Regions from separate parts of the Pantoea sp. X-Soil-YNGN-775 genome, predicted to be linked through region 3. Evidence: predicted binding sites of a transcription regulator. Region 3 holds the regulator's gene; each other region holds the start of a gene.

Region 1 (4,482 bases), 110 kb from region 3:
CCAGCAGAGAATGGTCACCGGACCGGTCAGCATCCCTTTCACCGGTTTGTCCGTCAGCGACTGAGCATACTTCGCCCACTCAACGGTGATCGCTTCCGGCCGGCTGACGTCGCCGATAATCACCGGCGGTTTTACGCAGCGTGAGCCATAGCTCTGTACCCAGCCGTTCTGAGTGAAAACAAAACCATCCAGATGCTCGCCAAAGTATTCAACCATATCGTTACGTTCCGCTTCGCCGTGCACCAGCACATCCAGCCCCAGCCGCTCCTGCTCTGTAATCGCCTGTTTGATATGTTCAGCGATGCCGGTGCGGTAGTGATTGCTGTCGAGACGACCCTGTTTGAAATCGAGGCGCAGGCCACGAATCTCCGGGGTTTGTGGGAAAGAGCCAATGGTGGTGGTCGGCCAGGCGGGCAGATTAAAGCGCTGACGCTGTGCTTTAGCCCGCTCGCTGTAGCGGCTGCGACGTTCGCTGTCCTGTGGCGTGATGGCCTGCAGGCGCTGAGCGACCGCGGCGTTATGAACGCGACTGGAGTGAGCGCGGGCGCGAACCGGCGCGCTCCAGACCTCCAGTGACGCGGCATCGTTGTGGTTGAGCGCCTGGGTCAGCAGCGAAAGTTCGGTACATTTCTGCAGCGCGAAGGCGAACCAGCTTTTCACTTCCTCATCCAGCCGGCTCTCAACGCTCAGATCGATAGGGCTGTGCAGCAGCGAGCAGGAGGAGCCGATCCACAGCTGCGCACGCTGCGCGATCAGCGGCTGCAGGCGCTCAAACCAGCGGCTCAGATCGGCGCGCCAGACGTTACGCCCGTTGATTACCCCCAGTGACAGCAGCCAGCTGGCCGGCAATTGCTGATTCAGTTGCTGAATATCATCCCGGCCATGCACCAGATCGACATGCAGCCCCTGCACCGGCAGCTGGCGAATTACCTCTATGTTCTGACTGATACTGTCGAAATAGCTGGTGAGCAGCAGTTTGCTCTGTCCCTGCAGTGCATCGTAGGCGGGCTTAAACGCCTCACGCCACGCCTGCGGCAGCTCCAGCGCCAGCGCGGGTTCATCAATCTGCACCCATTCGATATCGCGTTTTGCCAGCTCGGCCAGCACCTGCTGGTAAACCGGCAGGATCGCTTTCAGCAGCGACAGACGGTCAAATGATTCCCCTTTGACCTTACCCAGCCACAGATAAGTCACCGGCCCCAGCAGCACCGGCTTGATGTTGTGGCCCAGCGCCAGCGCCTCGTCGACTTCATCCAGCAACTGGGTCCAGGCCAGCCGGAAAGTCTGGCCCAGCGTAAACTCAGGCACTATGTAGTGATAGTTGGTGTTAAACCACTTGGTCATTTCCGCCGCCGCCGCGGGTTCGCCGGTTGGCGCGCGGCCTCGGCCCAGACGGAACAGCGTATCCAGATCAACCGAACCCTCTTTGTTCTGATGACGTGCCGGCACGTTGCCCAGCATCAGGCTGGTGGTCAGCACGTGATCGTACCAGGCAAAGTCACCCACCGGCAGCAGATCGACTCCCGCTTCTTTCTGTTGTTGCCAGTGACGCGCACGCAGCTCACGGCCCACCGCCAGTAATTCCTGCTGGCTGCAGTGACCAGCCCAGTAGCTTTCCTGAGCTTTTTTCAGTTCGCGGCGCAGGCCAATACGCGGAAAACCAAGGGTATGGTTGAGAATTGTCATTCGCTGTTCTCCAGATAATCTTTCACTTTGGCTGACAGCCAAAGATGTTTAGCCGTCCAGATGTTTACACCGCTATAATCTGCGGGTACTGTATGTTCCTCAAGCGCAATATGTTCATTTTCGATATGAAGGACTCTCATGATCGAACTCAAGCACCTGCGGACGCTTCAGGCTCTGCGTAATACGGGTTCGCTGGCGGCGGCGGCATCCCAGCTTCATCAGACGCAATCGGCGTTGTCCCACCAGTTCAGCGATCTGGAACAGCGGCTGGGATTCCGCCTGTTCGTGCGTAAAAGTCAGCCGCTGCGCTTCACGCCACAGGGCGACATCCTGCTGCAGCTGGCCGAACAGGTGCTGCCGCAGATCCAGCAAGCATTGCAGGCCTGTCATGAGCCGCAGCAGACCACTCTGCGGGTGGCGATTGAGTGCCATAGCTGCATCCAGTGGCTGACGCCGGCGCTTGATAATTTCCGTCAGAGCTGGCCGCAGGTGGTGATGGATTTCAAATCAGGCGTCACCTTTGATCCTCAGCCTGCGCTGCAGCAGAGCGAGCTGGATGTGGTGCTGACCTCCGACATCCTGGCGCGCTCCGGGCTGTTCTATTCGCCGATGTTTGATTTTGAAGTGCGACTGGTGCTGGCACCGGACCATCCGCTGGCGCAGGTTGAACATATTGCCCCTGAGGATCTGGCCGACGAGGTGCTGATGATCTATCCGGTGCAGCGTCAGCGCCTTGATATCTGGCGTCACTTTCTGCAACCGGCCGGCGTCAGCCCGGCGCTGAAAAACGTGGATAACACCCTGCTGATGATTCAGATGGTCTCTGCTCGTATGGGCATTGCCGCGCTGCCACACTGGGTGGTAGAGAGTTTTGAGAAGCAGGGACTGGTGGTGACCAAAACGCTGGGTGACGGGCTGTGGAGCCGTCTTTATGCCGCGGTGCGCGATGGCGAGCAGCGTCAGCCGGTGCTGGAAGCCTTTATCCGCTTTGCCCGTCAGCATGCCTGTGAACATCTGCCTTTTGTCCGCGATGCGCTACAGCCCGGTGCGATATTGCAGCGTTAAGTCGGCGGCTACAAACCTGCACGGCGGTGGGCAAAATCCCCTATAATGCGCAGCCTGTCGACTGACCATGAGAAGATCTCACCATGACTAACAACGATATTCTGCGCAGCGTGCGCTACATGCTCGATCTGAGCGATGCCAAAATGGTGGAAATTTTTGCGCTGGCGCAGTGTGAAGTCCCACAGACGGATATTCAGGCGTGGCTGAAAAAAGATGAAGATGCGGCGTTCCGTCCCTGCCCCGATGTGCTGATGGGTTATTTCCTGAATGGCCTGATCTTCTACCGTCGCGGTAAAAGCGAAGAGATGCCCGCCCCGTCGATTGAGCGCAAGATGAATAACAACATCTTTATGAAGAAGTTGCGCATCGCCTTTGATCTGAAAACCACCGATATTCCTGAGGTACTGAAGCGCGTGAACTTTACCGTTTCGCAGGCGGAAATCGGTGCGATTTTCCGCAAACCTGATCATAAGAATTATCGCGAATGCGGTGATCAGATTCTGCGCAACTTCCTGAAAGGGCTGGCGATGATCCAGCGTCCGAAGAGTGGAAAGCCAGCTTAACTTCTGTTGCCGATCGCTTCGGGTACCTGCGTGGTCAGCAGTGGCGCACCTGATCGCAAAGAAAGCCTGCATCCATGCAGCACGGCCTCGCCATCCCTGGCCCGGACGATCCACAGGGATGTGAGATTCCTTCGCGATCGGACGCGCCAGCCGGGAGGCCGCACCCATGCAACAGCCCTGTTTATGACCGGTCACCGCGCCCCACCACCCAGCGCTTATGCACCCACAGCGAGGCGAGGATCACCAGCGCGCCCGCAATAAAGCTCGGCCAGTGCGGTTTCTCCTGCCAGATGGCCAGGTTAACCAGCAGGCCAGCAGGCACGTGCATGTTGTTCATGATGCCAAGCGTGCCGGCATCGACCTGGGTCGCACCATAGTTCCACATAAAGTAGCCCAGGCCCGAAGCGGCCACGCCCAGCCACACCAGAATGCCCCACTGCAGCGAGGTGGTGGGTAATTTCTGCGGATTTCCCCAGGCAAACCAGGCGATTACCGCGATCGCCACCGCGCCCAGATAGAACCAGGAGAAGGCGGTGTGCTGCGGCATCGGACGGGTCTCCTGCAGGCGCTTATAGCCCACCATACCGGCAGCAAAGCAGATGTTTGCCAGCTGCACCAGCAACAGGCCAGTCCAGAAGTTATCGCTGACTTTGTCATAGCGAATGATGGCCGCACCCGCCACCGCCAGCAGGGCGCTGAAGATATAGCCGACCCGCAGCGGACGGCGACTGATCAGATCATAAATCAGAGTGACATAAAGCGGCGTCATCACGGTAAACAGCAGGAACTCTGACACGCTGAGGTAGAGGTAGGCTTCAAAACTCAGCAGGTACATCACCCCTAATTGCAACATCCCTACCAGCATATAGAGCAGCAGCGTTGAGGGGCGATAGCCGCGCCAGCGCAGGAACGGCAAAAAGACCAGCGCGGCCAGCGCCAGTCGCATCAGCACGGAGAACCAGCTGTCCACCTGACCGGCAAGATATTCGCCAATCAGGCTAAACGAAAAAGCCCACAGAATAGTGGTAATGATCAATAAGAACACGGTAACGACCCCGAAATTAACAGAGCGACAGTGTAAACAATGTGCTGCCGGGCGGCTGCACTATCTGGTTTACATCTGGTCACTTACCAGCCAAACAAATTCATCCGGCGATAGCTTCATTAT
Region 2 (4,482 bases), 1.2 Mb from region 3:
GCAAAGAGAAGTATGCAAACCAGATGTCGAGCCTGAGAGAGGATCTGCAGGCGATTCTCGGTAAGTCTGGCTCAGAAAAAGAGTAACTAAGACCGGCGTAGCCGGGCCATTTTGCCGGCAGACCGGCATAAAAAAACCCCGCCTTAGCGGGGTTTTTTATTACGTATAAACTTAAGCCTGTGGCTGAGTTACAACGTCTTTGATGCCTTTAACGTCGATTTCTACACGACGGTCCGGCGCCAGGCAGTCGATCAGGGCGTTACGGCCTTTCACGCTGTCACAGGTGTTGCCGGTAACTGGGTTAGATTCACCCATGCCACGTGCAGAGATCTTGTTAGAAGGGATACCTTTAGATACCAGGTAATCTACTACTGACTGAGCACGTTTCTCAGACAGTTTCTGGTTGTACTGCTCTGAACCGATGCGATCGGTGAAGCCCAGTACGACAACGGAACCATCTTTAGGATCCATTGAGCTCAGCTGGCTGTACAGCTGATCCAGAGCCTGCTGACCTTCTGGCTTCAGGGTAGCTTTGTTGAAGGTGAACAGAACGTCAGACTTCAGAGTGAAACGCTTGGTTTCAACAACTGGTGCTGGCGCTGGAGCCGGAGCTGGTGCTGGAGCAGCTTCATCCTGACCGAAGCGGTATGAAACGCCTACGCTCAGCATGCCGTTGTCTGGACGGGTACCAACGGTCTGTGCATCACCAATGTTGTTAACCCACTGGTAATCCAGACGGGTAGCCCAGTTTTTGGTCAGCGCATACTCAACACCAACTGCTGCCAGTGGAGAAACACCGGTGTCGTGGTCGCTGATGCGGCCATTAGTTGGGTTAGTCTGCGTTGAGTCTGCACGCCATACCATGCCGCCCAGACGAGTATACACGTCCAGATCGTCATAAATTGGGTAGCTCAGTTTAGCAGCCAGCTGAATGCCTTGTGCTTTGAACGCGCCGTTAGTCACGTTGCCTTTATTAGGCATGCGACCCAGCCAGTCATAGCCCAGCTCGAAGCCCAGGTATGGATTTGCCTGGTAACCAACGAATGCACCTGCACCCAGCTGGCTTTCGTGAGTTGGACCGTCATTGTTTTGGTAACCGTTACCGTAGTAACCAGTGTCGTGGTACTGAGACCAGCCCAGTTTAGCACCGGTGTACCAGGTGTCATCTTTCGGAGCGGCCTGCGCTACGGTAGCGAAGCCAGCCAGTGCCACTGCAATTGCGATAGCTGTCTTTTTCATTTTGCGCCTCGTTATCATCCAAATAGGCAATGAGCAAAAAGGTTGCTCTTGGTTTAATCCTTCGCCGGGTCAAAACGCTCGCTTATGACTCTACCGCAAAAAAACGGAGGTTATTGAGCACCCTGGCGAGATAAAGTCTACAACGAGATTGGAAACTTACAAGTATGATGTGAGGCGCTTCTGTAAAAAAACAGAGATTTATACACAAATTCTAACAATTAGCCTGGTATTATTGTCGCGGCTCAACGCCCAAAAAACCTGCTAAACCATTGTCAACGCTCGAACTAACAGAATCAGTGGTTTAGCGACGACAGATAAGAAATATAGCTTGAGAAACTTCCGATTTTTACTTAATGAAACAAATCCGACTGAATTTTTAGCGCATTTTGTGGTCCGAGAGGCGCTTCGGGTGTTCCACTCGAACGCAAAATCAATCCCAGGGCATCACCTTCGGCTGCTGCATTTTCCAGTTGACGTCGTTCATCTTCATCCAGCTCGTAGGGAATCCATGCCAGAACGACACTGTAATTTCCGGTACGCAGCGCTTTAATCATCGCTTCAACTGCGTTCAGACGCTCAGAATCGGCAATATGCATGCTCTTGTCCAGCGGCAAGCCGGACTGCTGTAGCCAGGCGCGATTCAGCTTATGCGCAGGGGTTAACCACAGTTGCCAGCGCGACTGCTGACTCAGCTGCTGCAACAGCGGTAACAGTAACATCTGCATCATTCCGGGCTGCTCACTATAGCGTAACTCAGTAATCCAGCCGTGTTGAGAAGCGGATACGGAAGAGGACGCATAATGATGAGCATAGCGTGTATTGTTCGGATGTTGTGTTCGCATAAGTTAATCACTCAGCAGTGGACTGTATGAATATACAGTACTGGCGTTGCGCATAAAGATCAACCCAAATTTCTGATAACGGCTCGCAAAAACGTCACAAGGTTAGCGGAACCGCTATTAATTGATTGAACCGATCAGGCCTTTTTCCTATCTTCTAATTGTCTGAAACAAAAGATAATTTCAGGCATTTCTCTTACATGGAGGTGGTGTGATGAAAAAGTTAAATCCGATCATTGAACGTTCCAGAGCGCAGCTAGCCCCGCTGGGTACGATTGAGTCGCGAACCCAGTTTGGTGGTTATGCACTGGCTGTCGAGCGCGTGGTTTTTGCTTTAGTTAATAATGACGCACTCTATCTGCGCGCCAGTGAGCCGTTACGTGAATACATCGCGCAGCGTCCGCTGGAGCCGTTAATTTTTCGTAAGCGTGGCGTGCTGGTCAGCCTCAACTATTACCGGGTGGACGATGCCTTATGGCATACGCCAGCACATCTGTTGACGCTATCAGCCGCATCACTGGAGACCGCAAGGGAAGAGCAGCAGCATAAGCAGTTATCCCTCCGCTTAAAAGATCTGCCTAATCTCAGCCTGCGTATGGAGATGATGTTGCATGAAGCGGGTATTCTGAACGTTCAGCATCTTCATGAGATTGGGGCTAAGCAGTGCTGGCTGAAGCTTAAGGTGGTGAACCAGAATATCGGATTACAAACGCTGCTGGCGCTGGAGGGAGCAATATCGGGTCATCATTATGCCGCCCTGCCGCAGGCGGTCAGGGCGGAACTTAACGCCTGGTTTCAGCGTACCGTGCTGATGACGCTGAACCCGAAAGGCGGGGTAAACTAGTCTGCGTTAAGCGTGCGGCGCAGGCGAGCGACCTCAGGCATCAGCGCCACCAGCAAGCCAAGTTGCTGCAATACCAGTGGCGCGCGCGTATCCGCATCGGTGGCCAGCTGGCTGATGCGCTGAGCCAGTTGATGACGCATCGTCTCAGCCTGTTGATCGCTGACGACATCCGTTTGCAGCACATCCTCAACATAACAGACCGTATCATCCAGCAGTTTGAGCAGTTCCGGTTCGCTAATTTTATCGCGATGCGCACCCAGTGCAGAGATGTAGCTCAGGAAAGAGTGATTTGAGCACAGCAGCTGAAAAGCGGATTCACGCATCGCCTGGCTGGTACGGCTTTCACTGCTCATATTGGAAACCACCGACGCCAGTTCGGCATCGGCATTATGCGCATCCCGTCGGGCAATACGATAAGCCAGCCGGTTATCTTTGCCCTGATGGTATTGCTCCATAATCGCATCAAGATAGCGACAGTTGGCCTGCAAGGTGCGTTCTGCCACCGCCGGTAACTGACGGAAGCGCCAGTCAGGCCAGATAAAGGCGACGGCCAGCCAGGCCAGACCACAGCCCAGCAGCGTGTCGACCACCCGCGGTAAAGCCACCTCAAACCCTTCGCCGAGCAGGTTGAAACAGAGCAGCACCAGCAGCGTGATAAACAGCGTCGCCTGCGCGTACTGCACCTGCCGGAAGGCGAAAAACAGCACCCCGCTGATCACGATCAGAATCAGTTGTCCTTCGACCGAGGGCACCAGCCAGAGCACCGGCAAGCCAATAGCGATCCCCGCCAGCGTCCCGCCAATGCGTAGCGCCAGCCGCCGCTGTGTCGCATTGTAATTGGGCTGGCAGACAAACAGACTGGTCAGCAGTATCCAGTAGCCTCGCTCCAGTCCGGTAATCTGAATGAAGCCGTAACCGATACACAGCACCACCGACATCCGCACCGCATGACGGAACAGCGCCGAGGCGGGAGTCAGGTGACGACTGAAGCGCAGCCGGATATCGCTCCAGCCGCTCAGGCCTTCGCGTGATAGCAGATTGTCGCTGTGCTGGGGATCGTCGCCAGCCAGCGTCTGCTCTGATTCAATAGAAGCCAGCTGGGCGTCAATCGCCCGCAGGTTGCGCAGCAGCCAGTAAAGCGCGCGGGTGTGAGTGGCCTCTGGCTCGCGCTGTTCAAGGCGTTCTATCGCTTTTTGCAGCCGTTCAAATGCCCGCTCAAACCGGCTGTCGTGCACCCAGCGTTCACGCATTAAAATAGAGTGCGCCAGCTGCCGACAGGCCTGGGCCTGCATATTCAGTAAACGCTGGAAACGGAACAGGATCTCGTTGTAGCGCCAGTCGCCACGTAGCAGATGGTATTGCAGGTGAGACGAACTGGCGCGTTCGTGGATATCCTGCGCCACAAAGTAGTAGTGCAGACTGCGCCGGGTACCGCGTGAGCCGCGATCGCCACGCAGCCGACTTTGCAGAGTGGTCTTGGTCAGATTGAGCTGGGCAACCAACTGGCTGTTGACCATCGCGGCATCAATAAAGGTGGCATCATCCTGTTCACCAGCATCC
Region 3 (4,482 bases):
AGTAAAACATTATTTTTGTTCAAAATACCCGATAATAAATAAAATAATACCAGACATTTCTTAAGTCTTTCTGAACATTACTTCTTAACTCAGTGAGATGCAAAGCAAAAGCGCGACAAAGGCCACCTTAGCCGGTCGACGAGTGGATCTGATTTGGGGCTGATAGCGGCCTCGCCTGCGCCTGAACTCGCGTTTTTGATCGACGTCCGAGCAGAATTTGCTGTTTTATCAGGCAACAACCAACCTCTGCGCCGCAAAAATTTGTGTGATAAAATAACATCACTTATCCAGCGGAGAGTTTCCATGTCAAACATGACGTCACAGCAAATAATGACCCAGGCGGAAAAACTGTGCCTGCAGCGCGGTGTGCGTCTGACATCGCAGCGGGCTGAAGTGTTGCGATTAATGGCTGAGCAGCCAGGATCGATCAGCGCTTATGATCTGCTGGATCAACTTCGGGTTAGCGAACCTCAGGCCAAGCCACCTACGGTCTATCGGGCGCTGGACTTCCTGCTGGAACAGGGCTTTATCCATCGGGTAGAGTCCAATAACAGCTATGTGATGTGTCACCATTTCGAGGCACCGGCACACACCTCAGTAATGCTGGTGTGCGATCGCTGTGCGGCAGTAACCGAAAAGCAGGCGCAGGGAGTAGAGAAGATTATTGCGACGCTGGCTGGAGAGGCGCAATTTGCTCTGCGTCACAGCGTGATTGAAGCACATGGATTATGTGAGAATTGTGTCGAAGTCGAAGCCTGCACCCATCATGAAAGTTGTCAGCACGATCATCAAAGTGAAGGTAAAAAGCGGGGAAAACGCGGGTAATGTGCACATCCTTGTGCGGGTGCCGGTATGAGCGTACCGGCGGGTAGGAGCTTTATCCGTAAATCTGTGTGATTACCAGCGGTAATCTTTGTTCTGACTTTCCCAGTCTGTTACTTCGCGCTCTGCATCTTCTTTGGCATAGCCGTAACGTTCCTGAATTTTTCCGACCAGCTGATCGCGTTTGCCTTCGATAACCTGCATATCATCGTCGGTCAGCTTGCCCCATTTCTCTTTCACTGTGCCTTTGAATTGCTTCCAGTTGCCGCTCGCTTGATCTTTATTCATGGCAGACCTCTATGTCATCCTTTGGTTACATCATTTATCTTGAAAGAAAACAAAATGACGATATAAAGCGCTGGTTCACTGCGCTGCTTACGGTTAATTGTAGTAGAAGATTTTAGGTTTGCCGAAACAATACAGAATAATCTGTAGCCTGAGCGCGTCAGAGGCTGGCTATCAGGCGTTAAACCAGCTGTTCTGCTGCCAGTGTTTACGCCAGATCAGCCACAGCGACAGACCACGCAGCGCCAGGAAAACGGTGACCGCCAGCCACAAGCCATGGTTGCCCAGCAGCGGGACGCTAAGCAGCGTCAGGAAGTAACCGAGTGCCGCCACCACCATGCTGTTACGCATCTCCCGGCCGCGGGTTGCACCGATGAACATGCCATCCAGCAGATAACACCAGACCCCCACCAGCGGCAGGATCACCTGCCATATCAGATAGCGATCGGCCGCCTGTTGCAGCTGTTCGATCGAGGTCAGCAGCGCCACGATGTGCGAACCGAAACACGCATAAATCAATGAGAACAGCAAGGCCACCACCAGCGCCTGTCGGCAGGCAGAGTGCCAGACGCGCAGCAGCCGGCTGCCATCCTTCGCACCATGCGCCTCACCGGCGAAGGCTTCAACCGCGTAGGCAAAACCATCCAGCGCATAGGCGGTAAAGGTGATAAACATCAGCAATACCGCGTTCACCGCCACCACCTGCGGACCGATGCGTGCGCCCAGCACCGTCAGCGAGGCAAAACAGAGCTGCAGCATTAACGAACGCAGCATAATGTCGCGATTAAGACGCAGCAGCCGCTTCATGTCACCGCGCCAGCTCTGCTTCAGCATTGCCGGGGTGATGCCACGCAGTTTCAATACCCGCCAGACCATCACCGCACCGACGGCCAGCGTTATATACTCTGCCAGTGCGGTCGCGGTTGCCGCGCCTGCCACACCCCAGTGCAGGCCCATCACCAGCCACAGATCGAGTACAATATTGACCAGATTGCCGATCACCAGCAGGATGACCGGCGCACGCGCGTACTGCACGCCCAGCAGCCAGCCAAGGATCACCAGATTTGCCAGAGTGGCGGGCGCACTTAACCAGCGGATCTGAATAAACAGTGCCGCCTGTTGCAAAACTTTGGGATCGCCGCCAATCAGATCGGCCGCCAGCGTAGTAATCGGCGAGCGCAGGCAGATGAACAGCACGCCAGCCAGCAGCGCAATAATTAAAGGCTGGGTCAGCGCACGTGTCAGTGCCAATTTATCGCCGGCACCAAAAGCCTGCGCCGTCAGGCCGGTGGTACTCATTCGAAGGAACAGCAGCAGCATGAAGAGGAAACTGGTGATTGTCGTACCGACCGCAACCCCGCCGAGGTAGACCGGGCTGTCGAGGTGACCAATGACAGCAGTATCGACCACCCCCAGTAAGGGAACGGTGATGTTAGAAAGGATCATCGGCAGCGCCAGCCGCCAGAGGTTTTTGTCGGTAGCCGTTAAAAAACGCATTCGCAGTTCCGTGCTCGGTGCCGCTGCAGAGAGGGGAGCAGCAGCGACAAAATTAGGGCAGACAGAATAGCATCAGATACTACGAATGCGTGGTTATGTCAGACTCAGAGCCATTCGCCGTTGCGAACCACGCCGACCGCCAGACCTTCGACCGTCAGCGACTGAGCGCGCGTATCGACGATAATTGGCTCAAAATCACTGTTTTCAGGCAGCAGATGCACAATAGCACCCTGCTTCTTCCAGCGTTTAACCGTTACTTCATCATCAATGCGGGCCACCACAACCTGGCCATTACGCACGTCCTGGGTTTTATGTACTGCGAGCAGGTCGCCATCCATAATCCCGATATCTTTCATCGACATTCCACTGACGCGCAGCAGAAAATCAGCAGAAGGTTTGAACAGGCCCGGATCAACTTTGTAATGGGTTTCGATGTGCTCCTGCGCCATGATCGGCTCACCGGCAGCAACCCGGCCAATCAACGGCAGACCTTCAGACGCATCTTCTTCCATCAACAGGCGAATACCGCGTGAGGCGCCAGAAACAATCTCAATCACCCCTTTACGTGCCAGTGCCTTAAGATGCTCTTCTGCCGCGTTCGGCGAGCGGAAACCCAGCTGCGCGGCAATTTCTGCACGCGTAGGCGGCATGCCCGTTTGAGTAATATGGTCGCGAATCAGGTCATAGACCTGCTGCTGCCTGCTGGTTAATGCTTTCATCCCGCCCCCTGGTTGTTTATACAGTCGCTGTGAGTATATACAGGTATTGGTGAAATGGAAACCGATTCTCAGGCAAAACGCGCCATCTGACGCGTTGTGGAAGGCTTATCGCAAATGCGACCAAAGCAGCGCGATCCAGACAAACAGTGCCAGTAAGATGCTGATCAGCACCGCCGCGGAGCCCATATCCTTGGCCCGTCCGGCCAAAGGGTGGCGCTCCTGACCGATACGATCCACTACCGCCTCAATGGCGCTGTTGAGGATTTCGACAATGACCACCAGCACCACAGCGCCGATCATCAGAATGCGGGAGACGATATCGACATCCAGCCAGCAGGCGACAATAATGGCGGCCAGCGCGGCCAGCGCCTCCTGGCGGAAAGCGGCTTCGTGTTGCCAGGCGGCGCGCAGGCCCTGCCATGAATAACCTGCGGCTTTCACTATTCTTACAAAACCGGTGGCATTATTTGCCATAGTAAGTGGAACCCTTTCATCGGATTGACGTCAATGTCTGGGCTGCGTGCAATTGGCACCACCACAGATCTTCGCTGCGCTTTCTGGTATGCTTGCGGCGCTTTGCTAACAAGAGGCTTCATGTTGTCTATGTCAGGTTGGCGTAAACTTTATTACAAATTACTGAATTTACCACTGTCGTTTTTGGTAAAGAGTAAGGCCATTCCGGCCGATCCCGTTTCTGAACATGGTCTGGACCCGACCCGGCCCATTATGTACGTTTTGCCTTACGATTCGAAGGCGGACTTACTGACTTTACGCGCGCAGTGCCTGCGGCATCATCTGCCCGACCCGCTTTCTCCGCTGGAGATTGATGGTTCGCTGCTGCCGCGCCACGTTTTTATCCACGATGGCCCGCGTGTGTTCCCCTATTTTGTCCCCAGCGTTGAATCGGTGAAAATCTTTCACGATTACCTGGACCTGCATCGCAATAATCCCAAGCTGGATATCCAGATGCTGCCGGTGACGGTGATGTTTGGCCGGGCGCCAGGCCGTGAGGTTCAGGGCGAAGATACGCCGCACCTGCGGGTGCTGAACGGTGTGCAGAAATTCTTTGCGGTAATCTGGCATGGACGCGACAGTTTTGTCCGTTTCTCGCCGACTGTTTCGCTGCGCCGTATGGCAACCGAACACGGCACCGACCAAT
Region 4 (4,482 bases), 1.1 Mb from region 3:
GTGTGCGGCTGCGGTGCGGCAGGTGCCGTATAGGCGGACTGCTCTGGCGCGGCGGGTGCAAAAGCGCCCGGTGCTGGCGTCTGTGCGGCTGCCGGTGAGGCATAGTACGGCGACGGCGTCGCAGCCGATGCGGTATAGGCAGACTGCTGCGGCGCGGCAGGTGCGGTATAGGCAGACTGCTGCGGCGCAGCAGGTGCCGGCACCTGCGCGGCTGACTGAGGCGTTGAAACCTCACGCGTCTGCTGCCATGGCTCATGCGAGGCGGCAGGTGCTTCCGGTTCCGGGGTGGCGGCTATCGTAAACAGCGGCTCGACCGGCCCCTCGTCGACCAGATCTTTCATCGGTGAGAAGTCAAAAGCAGACGCCGTATCCAGATTAAATAGCGGGGCCTCTTTTTTCACTTCCGGCTCATACCGTTGCTGTTGCTGTTCGGCGAACTGGCGAGCCAGCGCGGCCTGCTGCTGCGCCTCCTGCTCATCTTCGTCGTCCTGCTGCCAGCCAGTGCCATAACGCTGCTGCTGTTCAGACTGGAATGCCTGACGCAGTTCAGCCTGCTGCATCGCCTCTTCCGCTTCCGCTTCTAAAGGTGCAGCCGAAACACTCTCTTCGGTTTTCGCTTTCTCTTCCGCCATCCGCTGAGAGGGCAATTTAATGCCATACGAGGCCAGCTCGCGTCGGGTGGGCAGTTTTACCGGATTCGGACGCGGCAGTGCCGGACCGATGCCCTGCTTAACCTGCGGATTGAGGGTGGCTTCAGGCGCCAGATCGAACACTGGCGCGCTGCGCGTCGCCGCCTCAGCAGCCGTGGCAGCCGTGGCAGCCGTGGCTACGGCTGCGGTCGGTGCGGCAGGTATGGATGGCGTATCACGCCAGTTACCCATCTTAGGTTCATTATCGTCATCAGCGTTGAACGACGATGAAGCGGGCGCTTCATCTGGCATTTCAAAGCGATATAACGGCGGATTCTCCGCTGGCGCGTGATGCGCAGACGTACCGGCTGCGGCGAATGCAGACTCAGTAGCGTGACTGGCTACCGGTGCAGCGCTTTGCGGTGCCGTATAGGCCGGAGAAGCAGCTGGCTGCGAGACAGGTGCAGAGGCTACGGGCGCAGGTGATGCCGCAGACGTTGCTGGCGCTGGGGACGTTGCAGACGTGGCTGGTGCAGAGACTGCCGCTGGGGCGATCTCCCCTTCTGCCGCTTGCGTGGTGGCCGCTACGGCCGCGCTGGTCGCCGCAGCAGCTTTCGCCAGCAGCGGATCCTGCTGAGAAAGTTCCGCCCCGGCAGCCGCACTGCGCGGTGCCGAGAGCAACACATCGTCATCATCGTCAGGGTCAGCAGCACGCAGCAGCGGCGCGTCAGTATGCTCGCGCGCTTCCGGTTCATCCTCTTCTTCCTGCCAGGGTTCATCGTGGCGCGACCGGTTACTGGCAAACGTCAGCACGCCCATCACCACGCCACCAATTTTTTCGGCGATAGCCAGCCATGACCAGCCGGTATAGAGCGTAATGCCGGCCGCCCAGACGCAGAGTAAGGCCAGCGTGCCGCCCGCCGGGCTAAACCACGGGGCAATCGCATTACTCACCAGGCTGCCGATCACGCCGCCTGAGGCGAAATACCAGATGTCATCTGCATTCAACGCCGCCATACCGCAGGTGGTGACCACCAGCGCCAGCACGCCGATCAGACGCAAGCCAACGGCGAAATAGTCAAAATAGTCCTGGTTATCGCGCTGACGGAACGCAATCCAGCACAGGCCGAGGATCACCGGAGGAATGGCGTAGGCCATCACACCAAAGATGAAAAGTAAGGTGTCAGCCAGCCAGGCGCCAACGCTGCCGCCAATGTTGTGAATGGGTTCATGCCAGGCCGTTTGCGACCAGCTCGGGTCGGAAGGGTTAAAACTGACCAGAGAAACCATCAGGTAGATGGCAAAAAGCGCCACCAGGATGAGCAACGCTTCCAGCAGACGACGTCCACTGCTCAGCGATTGTAACGAAACGTCTTTATCTTCTGTGTATTCCTGGCTCAAGAGAACTCTCCAGGTGCCTGTAAAGTAAGAAGCAACAGCGTCGGGCTAGCCCGACGCTGGTCCTGTATGAATTCACAGGAGTGTACCGAAATCTCACAGGTTTTGCACCTGCCCCGCATTAGCGAGTTTTGATTACCAGCCGATTGCTTTGTTTAACCTCTTCCATCACCACGTAGGTCCGCGTGTCGTTTACGCCTGGCAGGCGCAGCAGGGTTTCACCCAGCAGTTTACGGTAAGCGGACATATCAGGTACGCGCGTTTTCAGCAGGTAGTCGAAATCGCCAGAAACGAGGTGACACTCTTGAGTTTCCTCAAGTTTTTGTACAGCGGCGTTAAATTGCTCAAACACATCGGGCGCACCACGATTCAGAGTAATCTCAACAAACACCAGCAGTGAAGCATCAAGATAATGTGGGTTTAACTGCGCGGTATAGCCAAGGATAAAACCCTGACGTTCGAGACGACGCACACGCTCAAGACATGGCGTAGGCGATAATCCTACGCGTTTGGAAAGTTCCACGTTTGAAATGCGACCATCTTTCTGAAGTTCATTCAGAATATTCCTGTCAATTCTGTCGAGGTCTTTCCCGGGGCGTTTCTTATTGTCTACCATTATTATTGTCTCTCTTAATTCCTTCCCTTTACCTGCCACGCCCTGAAAACGCTCATTGTTCGGGGCATTTCTGAAGTGAACTAACCGAGCCTGTGCGCTTTCACACTCATCCGTATGACGCATGTTGTCTGTCCACATCATGCGTCATTACCAATATCAGGCTGCATTTATTCGGTGTTGTGTGCAAAACAGGAGAGGAAACCCTGTTTTGTCCCGATTAATGTTATTCGCTTCTGATAATGTTTTCGCAAAAGCGCAGGCGATTGTCAAAGTAAAATGTCCAAATTCAGTACAAGATGCCAGACAGACCGCTGGGTATCTGTTTTTAAATGAGTATTTTTGAACTGCTGCACCAGCAAAAACCGATTTTTGCCCCCTTTTGGCGCAGCAGGCAGGCGAAAAGCGGACTCATCGTCTACGCCGTTTGCAGCTATCGTTAACAAAATTGCCTAAGCCTTGTCATTGCCGCTGGATATTCCCTACAATCGCAGGCTATGTCAGCCGAATGAAACTGAGGAACGCATGAGTACGGCCAAACACAGTAAGCTACTCATTCTGGGCTCCGGTCCAGCGGGTTATACCGCAGCCGTTTATGCTGCACGCGCCAACCTGAATCCGGTATTGATCACCGGCCTGGAAAAAGGCGGACAGCTGACCACCACCACCGAGGTGGAAAACTGGCCGGGTGACCCGCACGATCTGACAGGTCCATCGCTGATGGAACGCATGCATGAGCACGCCGAAAAATTCAATACTGAGATCATTTTCGACCATATCCACACGGTCGATCTACAGAATCGTCCGTTCCGCCTGACCGGCGACAGCGGTGAATACACTGCCGATGCGCTGATCATTGCGACCGGCGCCTCCGCCCGCTACCTTGGCCTGCCGTCGGAAGAGGCGTTTAAAGGCAAAGGGGTTTCCGCTTGCGCCACCTGCGATGGCTTCTTCTATCGCAACCAAAAAGTGGCGGTGATCGGCGGCGGTAACACCGCGGTGGAAGAGGCGCTTTATCTCGCTAACATCGCGGCGGAAGTGCACCTGATCCATCGTCGTGACAGTTTCCGGGCAGAGAAGATCCTGATTGATCGCCTGATGGAAAAAGTCCGCAACGGCAATATCGTGCTGCACACCCATCGTACACTGGAAGAAGTGGTAGGCGATCAGATGGGCGTTACCGGCCTGACGTTACGTTCAACCCTGAACAGTGAAGAGACCGAAGCCCTGGAGGTCGCAGGCCTGTTCGTGGCAATCGGCCACAGCCCGAATACCGCCATCTTTGACGGTCAGCTTGAACTGGAAAATGGTTACATCAAAGTTCAGTCTGGCCTGCACGGTAATGCGACCCAGACCAGCATTCCTGGGGTGTTTGCCGCGGGTGATGTCATGGACCATATCTATCGCCAGGCGATTACGTCTGCCGGCACCGGCTGTATGGCTGCGTTAGATGCTGAACGTTTCCTTGACGGGCTGGTTAAAAACGATAAGTAAGTTGTTAACCCTCTGATCTCAAATGTTCCGGGCGACTGTTTTTCAGTCGCCTTTTTTATTGCCCGCATGCTAGATTCTTGCGCCTGAACGGGATGAAAATGCCCGATTATTTTCATCGCTCATCGGCTCAACGCAGGGTCTCGCATGGACAAAACCCGACAGCAGCACCTCACCCGCTGGCTTCGTCAGCAACGTCATTTCGCCGGTCGCTGGTTGCGACTGAGCACGCTGCTGGGCGTGGTTAGCGCACTGTTGATCATTGTTCAGGCCGCACTGCTGGCTTCGCTGCTGCAGGCACTGATTGTTGAACAGCAACCGCGTGCTGCACTGGCCAGCGAGATGCTGCTG

What was found. Region 3 encodes LexA, which represses DNA repair genes until DNA is damaged. Its sites were predicted from a motif close to TNCTGTATGTACATACAGNA; they were not measured.
Region 1: the regulator LexA is predicted to act here: its motif matches at 1,773-1,792, upstream of metR (HTH-type transcriptional regulator MetR).
Region 2: the regulator LexA is predicted to act here: its motif matches at 2,102-2,121, upstream of sulA (SOS-induced cell division inhibitor SulA).
Region 4: the regulator LexA is predicted to act here: its motif matches at 2,091-2,110, upstream of AC6I8I_RS06495 (DNA translocase FtsK 4TM domain-containing protein).

What each region holds. Positions count from the first base shown of each region.
Region 1 covers NZ_AP035945.1:184,052-188,533, reverse strand. The annotation lists gene metE (5-methyltetrahydropteroyltriglutamate--homocysteine S-methyltransferase) at 1-1,686, opposite strand, end outside; gene metR (HTH-type transcriptional regulator MetR) at 1,825-2,751, shown strand; gene AC6I8I_RS00840 (YehS family protein) at 2,835-3,314, shown strand; gene AC6I8I_RS00835 (carboxylate/amino acid/amine transporter) at 3,496-4,359, opposite strand.
Region 2 covers NZ_AP035945.1:1,457,691-1,462,172, forward strand. The annotation lists gene matP (macrodomain Ter protein MatP) at 1-86, shown strand, start outside; gene ompA (porin OmpA) at 172-1,239, opposite strand; gene sulA (SOS-induced cell division inhibitor SulA) at 1,590-2,081, opposite strand; gene AC6I8I_RS06775 (TfoX/Sxy family DNA transformation protein) at 2,293-2,922, shown strand; gene yccS (YccS family putative transporter) at 2,919-4,482, opposite strand, start outside.
Region 3 covers NZ_AP035945.1:289,607-294,088, reverse strand. The annotation lists gene zur (zinc uptake transcriptional repressor Zur) at 304-825, shown strand; gene AC6I8I_RS01295 (CsbD family protein) at 898-1,110, opposite strand; gene dinF (MATE family efflux transporter DinF) at 1,282-2,604, opposite strand; gene lexA (transcriptional repressor LexA) at 2,709-3,323, opposite strand; gene AC6I8I_RS01280 (diacylglycerol kinase) at 3,429-3,797, opposite strand; gene plsB (glycerol-3-phosphate 1-O-acyltransferase PlsB) at 3,927-4,482, shown strand, end outside.
Region 4 covers NZ_AP035945.1:1,384,494-1,388,975, reverse strand. The annotation lists gene AC6I8I_RS06495 (DNA translocase FtsK 4TM domain-containing protein) at 1-2,030, opposite strand, end outside; gene lrp (leucine-responsive transcriptional regulator Lrp) at 2,149-2,643, opposite strand; gene trxB (thioredoxin-disulfide reductase) at 3,166-4,134, shown strand; gene cydD (heme ABC transporter permease/ATP-binding protein CydD) at 4,279-4,482, shown strand, end outside.